DNA from 2 places in the Leclercia pneumoniae genome. Region 2 is predicted to be linked to the other one. Evidence: predicted binding sites of a transcription regulator. Region 2 holds the regulator's gene; the other holds the start of a gene.
What was found. The regulator LexA, encoded in region 2, represses DNA repair genes until DNA is damaged. The targets are predictions, from matches to a motif close to TNCTGTATGTACATACAGNA.
Positions count from the first base shown of each region.

Region 1: a site for LexA is predicted at 1,840-1,859, ahead of sulA (SOS-induced cell division inhibitor SulA). Genes of this name have one in related genera too.

Region 1 covers NZ_CP071383.1:1,569,961-1,574,385, reverse strand. Annotated here, with positions in the region: gene yccS (YccS family putative transporter) at 1-1,055, shown strand, start outside; gene JZ655_RS07370 (TfoX/Sxy family DNA transformation protein) at 1,058-1,663, opposite strand; gene sulA (SOS-induced cell division inhibitor SulA) at 1,880-2,389, shown strand; gene ompA (porin OmpA) at 2,746-3,801, shown strand; gene matP (macrodomain Ter protein MatP) at 3,865-4,317, opposite strand.
Region 2 covers NZ_CP071383.1:267,706-272,130, reverse strand. Annotated here, with positions in the region: gene zur (zinc uptake transcriptional repressor Zur) at 1-451, shown strand, start outside; gene JZ655_RS01250 (CsbD family protein) at 515-724, opposite strand; gene dinF (MATE family efflux transporter DinF) at 867-2,186, opposite strand; gene lexA (transcriptional repressor LexA) at 2,247-2,855, opposite strand; gene JZ655_RS01235 (diacylglycerol kinase) at 2,965-3,333, opposite strand; gene plsB (glycerol-3-phosphate 1-O-acyltransferase PlsB) at 3,488-4,425, shown strand, end outside.

The DNA.
Region 1 (4,425 bases), 1.3 Mb from region 2:
CGGAAAACCAGCTGGCAGACGACAGTATGCATGGTTTCAGTGATATCTGGCTGCGCCTAAGCCGCCACTTCTCGCCTGAATCGGCGCTGTTCCGTCATGCCGTGCGGATGTCGGTGGTGTTATGTGTGGGTTATGCCTTTATCCAGATTACCGGGATGCATCATGGTTACTGGATCCTGTTGACCAGCCTGTTTGTTTGCCAGCCTAACTACAATGCCACCCGACACCGTCTGGCGCTGCGTATTCTTGGCACCCTCGCCGGGGTGGCGCTGGGCCTGCCGATCCTCTATTTCGTCCCTTCAGTGGAAGGACAGCTGATTCTGATTGTTATTACCGGGGTGTTGTTCTTTGCCTTCCGTAATGTGCAGTACGCTCATGCCACCATGTTTATAACCTTGCTGGTTTTGCTCTGCTTTAATCTCCTTGGTGAAGGGTTCGAAGTGGCATTGCCAAGAGTGATCGATACCCTGATAGGCTGCGCTATTGCCTGGGCTGCAGTGAGTTTTATCTGGCCCGACTGGCGGTTTCGCAACTTACCGCGGGTGCTGGCTCAGGCGGTCAATGCCAACTGTCGTTACCTGGATGCGATCCTCGAACAGTACCATCAGGGGCGCGATAACCGCCTGGCTTATCGTATTGCCCGGCGGGATGCGCATAATCGCGATGCCGAACTGGCCTCGGTGGTTTCAAATATGACGCGGGAGCCACGCGCCACGGCGGAGATCCGCGAGGTAGCTTTCCGGCTGTTGTGCCTGAATCACACCTTCACCAGCTATATATCTGCACTGGGCGCGCACCGTGAGCGGCTCACGAACCCAGCGATACTGGATCTGCTGGATGATGCTGTCTGCTATGTGGATGATGCACTGCATCAGCGCCCGGCGGATGAGCCGCGTGTAGAGCAAGCATTAAATGAACTGGCGCAACGTATATCGCATCTTGAACCCGGCACGGAGAGCAAAGCGCCACTGGTTCTACAACAGATCGGTCTGCTTATTGCGTTGCTGCCAGAAATTTGTCGACTACAACAACAGGTTGCTCACTTGCCAGAGTAGCGTTATTGCGCTGGCAATGTTTTATACCACTCAATCAGCTCCCGGCGTCGTATTGCCGGGAGAGCCGCTTCATGTAGCCCCTGGATCGCCCCTTCCAGTGCAAACAGCACTTTGTAACTAAGATGCTTATTCAACCGCTTGATCCTCAACCAGCATGCCTCAGCGCCGAGTGTGCGTAACGCCTCTTCGTTTGGAATTCCGGCTTCGCATAGAAGCAGTTCGAGTTGGAAGGTCAGGTTGGGGAGATCTTTCAGGCGGTCCTGTTTAAAGCGTTTACAGCGTTCCCGGCGGGCGGCTTCGAGCGCAAACGACGAGAGCCGTAGCAGTCGCTCTTGATCCTGCCAGAGGGTCTCATCCACCCGATAATAGTTTAGTAAGACGGGCCGCCCACGTTTTAACAGCGTTAAGAATGAGGCGCCCTGTTTGACAAAATAGGAGGCGCTTTCTTCGCAGGCCCGCAGGTACAACTCGCCTGCTGAAACCATGGCGAACACCGTATTGTCTACGGCCAGTGCGTACCCGCCAAACAACGCGCGATGCTCTACTTCTCCCAATGAGGACAGGTATTTTTCAGATTGATAGATCCGTTCATAGGATATCTTTTTCATAATAATTCCTTTTAAATCATAAAGTAACAAATGAAGTTTTTATTAACGGATCCGTTAGTCAAAAAATAGGTAAGTTACGGGCGATGGGCAAGATGATTTTGAAAGAGGCAGCAACAACGAGTGAATTTTGCGAGACGCTTTCAGAAAATGAGGTTGATCTTTAGTCGCACAGGGGTTACTGTATATCCATACAGTAACTACAGGGCTGGATTGATTATGTACTCTTCAGGCTATTCAAATCGCACAACATCTTTCACTTCAACTGCAGGCAATAGCGCAATGACTTCTTCTGCGCGTCCCTCCACCGGGCTGATTAGTGAAGTGCTCTACCGTGAAGACCAGCCCATGATGACCCAACTCCTGCTGCTGCCGCTTTTACAGCAACTGGGGCAGCAGTCTCGCTGGCAGTTGTGGCTCACGCCTAATCAGAAATTAAGTCGCCAGTGGGTGCAGTCAGCGGGTCTGCCTTTGACTAAAGTTATGCAGGTTAGTCAGCTTGCGCCTTGCCATACTGTTGAATCCATGGCCAGAGCATTGCGCACCGGTAATTACAGTGTGGTTATTGGCTGGTTTACTGAAGCGTTAACGGATGATGAGCAATATTTGCTCGCTGAAGCGGCTGAAGAAGGAAACGCGCTGGGCTTTATAATGCGTCCGGTTCAGGTTGGTCCCCAGGGCAAGGGACACTTTTCTGGGCTAAAAATTCACTCGAATTTGTATCATTAAGTAAAAATAAGAGTTTTCCTGGAATTTTTTTTGCGCCACTTGTACACCATTAATTCCATGTGTAAATCCGACGAAGAGTCTTGTCTGGTGCGGTTTCTCTGATTTCGTCTGGCATGAATAACCACAATTTATGTTAAATATTGTGTATACAAAACTTTTTTTTTCATATGCCTGACGGAGTTCACACTTGTAAGTTTCCAACTACGTTGTAGACTTTACATCGCCAGGGGTGCTCGGCCTAAGCCGAAGATATCGGTAGAGTTACTCTATTGTCCCCGCCCCCCGGTGAAGGATTTAACCGTGAACTCTCATTGAGATTCTCATGGCGATTTTTGGATGATAACGAGGCGCAAAAAATGAAAAAGACAGCTATCGCGATTGCAGTGGCACTGGCTGGCTTCGCTACCGTAGCGCAGGCCGCTCCGAAAGATAACACCTGGTATACTGGTGCTAAACTGGGCTGGTCTCAGTTCCACGATACTGGTTTTATCAACAACAATGGTCCAACCCACGAAAACCAGCTGGGCGCTGGTGCATTCGGTGGTTACCAGGTTAACCCGTATGTTGGCTTTGAAATGGGTTACGACTGGTTAGGTCGTATGCCATACAAAGGCGACAACATCAACGGCGCATTCAAGGCTCAGGGCGTTCAGCTGACCGCTAAACTGGGTTACCCAATCACTGACGATCTGGACGTTTATACCCGTCTGGGTGGTATGGTTTGGCGTGCAGATGCTAAAGCTAACGTTCCTGGCCGCGCTTCCTTCAAAGACCACGACACTGGCGTTTCCCCAGTATTCGCTGGCGGCCTGGAATGGGCAATGACCCGTGACATCGCTACCCGTCTGGAATACCAGTGGACCAACAACATCGGTGATGCAAACACCGTTGGTACCCGTCCAGACAACGGCCTGCTGAGCGTAGGTGTTTCCTACCGCTTCGGCCAGCAGGAAGAAGCTGCGCCAATCGTAGCTCCAGCACCGGCTCCAGCTCCAGAAGTACAGACCAAGCACTTCACTCTGAAGTCTGACGTTCTGTTCAACTTCAACAAAGCAACTCTGAAACCAGAAGGCCAGCAGGCTCTGGATCAGATGTACAGCCAGCTGAGCAACCTGGATCCGAAAGACGGTTCCGTAGTGGTTCTGGGCTTCACTGACCGCATCGGTTCTGACGCTTACAACCAGGGTCTGTCCGAGAAACGTGCTCAGTCTGTTGTTGATTACCTGATCTCTAAAGGTATCCCAAGCAACAAGATCTCCGCACGTGGTATGGGCGAATCTAACCCAGTTACCGGCAGCACCTGCGACAACGTGAAAGCACGTGCAGCGCTGATCGACTGCCTGGCACCAGATCGTCGCGTAGAGATCGAAGTTAAAGGCATCAAAGACGTTGTAACTCAGCCTGCGGCATAAGTTATCGTCTTATAAAAAAACCCCGCTCAGCGGGGTTTTTTATTGCCTGCGAAAAAGCTAACGCTATTTTTTGCCCAGCAATGCCTGCAGATCGGTCTTCAGCGTCGACATCTTGCTGGCGTATTTTTCTTTATGTTCAGCATCTTCAATAAGCTGAACAATGGTCTCAGACAAGGTTTTCCCCCGACGTTGAGCCAGCCCCGCCAGACGCTGCCAGACTAAAAATTCCAGATCGATCGACTTCTTACGGGTATGCTGATGTTCAGCATTAAAATGCCGTTTACGCCGCGCGCGGATAGTCTGCTTCATGCGGTTCAGCAGTGTGGGGTTGATATGGCGTTCAATCCAGCCGTTAACCCGAACGGGGTCATTCTCGAGGGTCAACAATAAATCTACCGCTTCTTTCGCCGCACTGGCTTCAAGGTAGCAAGTTATCAATTCTCCTTCGCGGTGTTTTTTGACCAGGTACTTCCATTTCCAGCCGCTTTCGAGATTTTCCAGTTGTTGATATTTCATTGCGATCCCAATGTGACCGTGTAACTCTGTCCAGAATATCAGTTTTTTGCCAATCTGCTGAAAAGAAATCAACGCCTGTGACCGCCAGATGAGATTCACCGCGTGAAA
Region 2 (4,425 bases):
GCGCCTGACTCCGCAGCGCCTTGAAGTGTTGCGCCTGCTCAGTCTGCAGCAAGGGGCCATCAGCGCCTATGATTTGCTGGATCTGCTGCGTGCCAGTGAACCGCAGGCGAAGCCGCCAACGGTCTATCGTGCGCTGGATTTTTTACTAGAACAGGGATTTGTCCACAAGGTGGAGTCGACGAACAGCTACGTGCTTTGCCATCTGTTCGATCAGCCGACCCACACATCAGCCATGTTTATCTGCGATCGCTGCGGTAGCGTGAAGGAAGAGAGTGCGGAAGGCATTGAAGACATTATGCACACTCTCGCGGCAAAGATGGGCTTCGCTCTGTGGCACAATGTGATTGAAGCGCACGGCCTGTGCGTGGATTGCGTTGAAGTTGAGGCGTGTAGCCATCAAAGTGAATGTCAGCACGATCACTCCATTCAGTTGAAGAAGAAGCCGCGCTAAAAACAACGTGGGCGGCCTGAGGCCGCCCTGGGTGTACTTCCTTGTACTACGGGTATTACCGGCTTACCAGCGGTAATCGTTACGGGTTTCCCAGTCTTTCACTTCCGATTCAGCCTGGTCTTTCTGATAACCATAACGTTCCTGAATTTTACCCACCAGCTGGTCGCGCTTACCTTCGATGATAGTCATATCATCATCAGTCAGCTTACCCCACTGTTCTTTAGCTTTACCTTTGAACTGTTTCCAGTTACCGCCGACTTCGTCTTTATTCATAATCGCATCCTCATCGTTCGGTGATTAGCCTTCGTATCGTCCGTTACGTTCATTTCCTGTTGGACTTGATAATTATTATAGTTAAGGCTTCGGCGAACGAGGCACTATTCAGAATCTTTTACCGTTACGCCAAACGAAACCGCTACATAAACCAGGTATTATTACGCCAGTGATGGCGCCAGATAAGCGCCTGCGACAGGCCACGCAGAGCCAGAAACACGGCCAGCGCCAGCCATAGACCATGGTTACCCAGCCAGGGCAATGTGAGTAGCGTGAGGCCAAACCCGGCGGCGGCGATCGCCATACTGTTGCGCATTTCAGCGCCCCGCGTGGCGCCAATAAACATGCCATCCAGCAGGTAACACCACACCCCCACCACCGGTAATATTATCTGCCAGACCAGGTAATGATTCGCCAGTTCGCGAAGTTCGGGCAGCGAGGTGAGTAAGGCGATGATGCGATCGCCCATTAAGGCATAAATGAGAGCAAACCCCAGTGCAACCAGCCCGGCCTGACGACAGGCGGCGCGCCATACCTCGCGTAGCTGGCCACTTTCGCGGGCACCATACGCCTGGCCGGAGTGCGCCTCCACCGCATAGGCAAAGCCATCCAGCGCGTAGGCAGTAAAGGTCAGCAGGGTCATCAGAACCGCGTTGACGGCGACGATTTCGGGCCCCAGCCGGGCGCCAAAGACGGTTAGTGCGCCAAAGCAGAGCTGTAACAGCAACGAGCGCAACATGATATCGCGGTTCAGAGCCATGAGTTTGCGGATATTACCGCGCCAGCTCGCTTTCAACATCGCCAGTGAGATGCCGCGCAGGGCCAGTACTCGCCAGACCATCCACAAGCCAATCAATAACGTGGCGTACTCTGCCACCGCCGTGGCCAGCGCGGCGCCCTGCACATTCATCTTCAGGCCCATCACCAGCCACAGGTCGAGTACGATATTAATCAGGTTACCCACTACCAGCAGGATCACCGGGGCGCGGGCATATTGCACCCCCAGCAACCAGCCGAGCAATACCAGGTTTGCCAGCGATGCCGGCGCGCTGAGCCAGCGTATTTCCAGGAAACGCCGTGCCTGAAGCAGCACCGCGTCGCTCCCCCCCACAATATGCAGGGCAAGATCGATAAGCGGGGTTCGCAGTAACACAATCAGCAGCCCGGCCCCCAACGCCATCAGCAGCGGCTGCACCAGCGCACGTGCCAGACGCAACGGATCTTTTGCGCCATAGGCCTGGGCAGTTAAACCGGTAGTGCTCATGCGCAGGAAGAGCAGCAGCATAAAGAGGAAACTGGTCGCCGTCGCGCCGATGGCCACGCCGCCAAGATAGACAGGGGAATCCAGATGACCTATCACCGCCGTATCGACCAGCCCCAGCAGCGGCACGCTGATATTGGAGAAGATCATCGGCAGCGCAAGACGCCATAACGCCTTATCGGCGGTAGTCAGCAGAGACATGTGAATAACCAGAGAGAAAGAGAACAGGCTACGACACAGTCGTAGCCTGTCGGGAAGAGATTACAGCCAGTCGCCGTTGCGGATAACGCCAACCGCTAAGCCTTCAATGGAGAAGTTGTTTTCACGCAGGTCAACAACGATGGGGGAGAATTCGCTGTTTTCCGGCAGAAGCTGAACAATGTTGCCCTGCTTCTTCAGGCGCTTCACGGTTACTTCGTCGTCGATACGCGCCACGACCACCTGGCCGTTGCGCACATCCTGCGTTTTATGCACTGCCAGCAGATCGCCGTCGATAATGCCGATATCCTTCATGGACATGCCGCTAACGCGCAGTAAAAAGTCTGCACTCGGCTTAAACATACCGGGATCAACCTGATAGTGACCTTCAATGTGCTGCTGCGCCAGCAGCGGCTCACCCGCTGCTACGCGGCCTACCAGCGGCAGGCCCTCTTCTTCTTCAACCAGCAAACGAATGCCGCGAGACGCGCCGGAGACGATCTCCAGAACGCCCTTACGTGCCAGGGCTTTGAGATGCTCTTCAGCGGCGTTCGGAGAACGGAATCCCAGACGCTGCGCGATTTCCGCACGCGTGGGTGGCATCCCCGTCTGGCCGATATGATCCCGAATGAGATCAAACACCTCTTGCTGCCTGGTCGTTAACGCTTTCATTCCGCCCCCTGGGTGTATATACAGTTATGCTGTGAGTATATACAGTCAAAGGCGATTTTGGAACCATAAACCGCACAAAAAACCAGAGACTTATTCGTTTTGTCGAGGCTTATCGAAAATGTCCCCACAGCAGTGAGAGCCAGGTAAAGAGCGCGACAAAGATACTTAACAATACCGCCGCCGAGCCCATGTCTTTGGCCCGCCCGGAAAGTTCGTGATAATCAGACCCGATACGATCCACTACCGCTTCAATCGCACTGTTTAAAATTTCGACTATCATCACCAACATCACCGAGCCAATCAGCAGCACGCGGGTAATAGGATCGACATCCAGCCAGCAGGCAATAATGATTGCCGCAATCACGGCAACGCTCTCCTGGCGGAAGGCCGCCTCGTTGATCCAGGCTGCGCGGATCCCTTTCCATGAATAACCAGCAGCTTTAATGATACGGGTTAACCCAGTGGTATTATTGGCCATCAAAAGAACCTTTATTGAAAAATAGCGTCAGTAACTATAGCTATAGAGCGTTGCCATACCGCCTGAAGTATGACGGGTAACAACAGAAATTTTGTGCGCATTCTGTTATCCTTGCGCCGCAATTGCATTTTTAACCAGAGGCTTTACATCGTTTATGTCTGGCTGGCCAAGAATTTACTACAAATTACTTAATTTACCATTAAGCGTCCTGGTAAAAAGCAAGTCTATCCCGGCAAATCCTGCGCCGGAATTAGGGCTCGATACCTCGCGCCCTATTATGTACGTTTTGCCTTATAACTCTAAGGCCGACTTGCTGACGCTGCGCGCCCAGTGCCTGGCGCATGATTTACCTGACCCGCTGGAGCCGCTGGAGATCGACGGCACCCTGCTGCCGCGCTATGTCTTTATCCACGGCGGGCCGCGCGTGTTCACCTATTACACGCCGAAAGAAGAGTCCATCAAGCTGTTCCACGACTACCTCGATCTGCACCGCAGCAACCCGAATCTGGATGTGCAGATGGTGCCGGTCTCGGTCATGTTTGGCCGTCGCCCGGGGCGCGAAAAAGGAGAAGAGAACCCGCCGCTGCGTATGCTGAACGGCGTGCAGAAGTTCTTCGCCGTGACCTGGCTTGGTCGCGACAGCTTTGTGCGCTTCTCGCCGTCCGTCTCTCTGCGCCGGATGGCGGATGAGCACGGCACCGATAAGATTATCGCGCAGAAGCTGGCGCGCGTGGCGCGTATGCACTTTGCCCGCCAGCGTCTGGCTGCTGTAGGGCCACGTCTGCCTGCCCGTCAGGATCTCTTCAACAAACTGCTGGCATCCAAAGCGATTGCCCGTGCGGTTGAAGACGAAGCGCGCAGCAAAAAAATCTCCCACGAAAAAGCGCAGCAAAACGCCATTGCGCTAATGGAAGAGATCGCCGCGAACTTCTCTTACGAGATGATTCGCCTCTCCGATCGTATCCTGAGCTTTACGTGGAACCGCCTCTATCAGGGCATTAACGTTCATAACGCCGAACGGGTGCGTCAGCTGGCGCACGACGGTCATGAAATTGTCTATGTGCCCTGCCACCGCAGCCACATGGACTACCT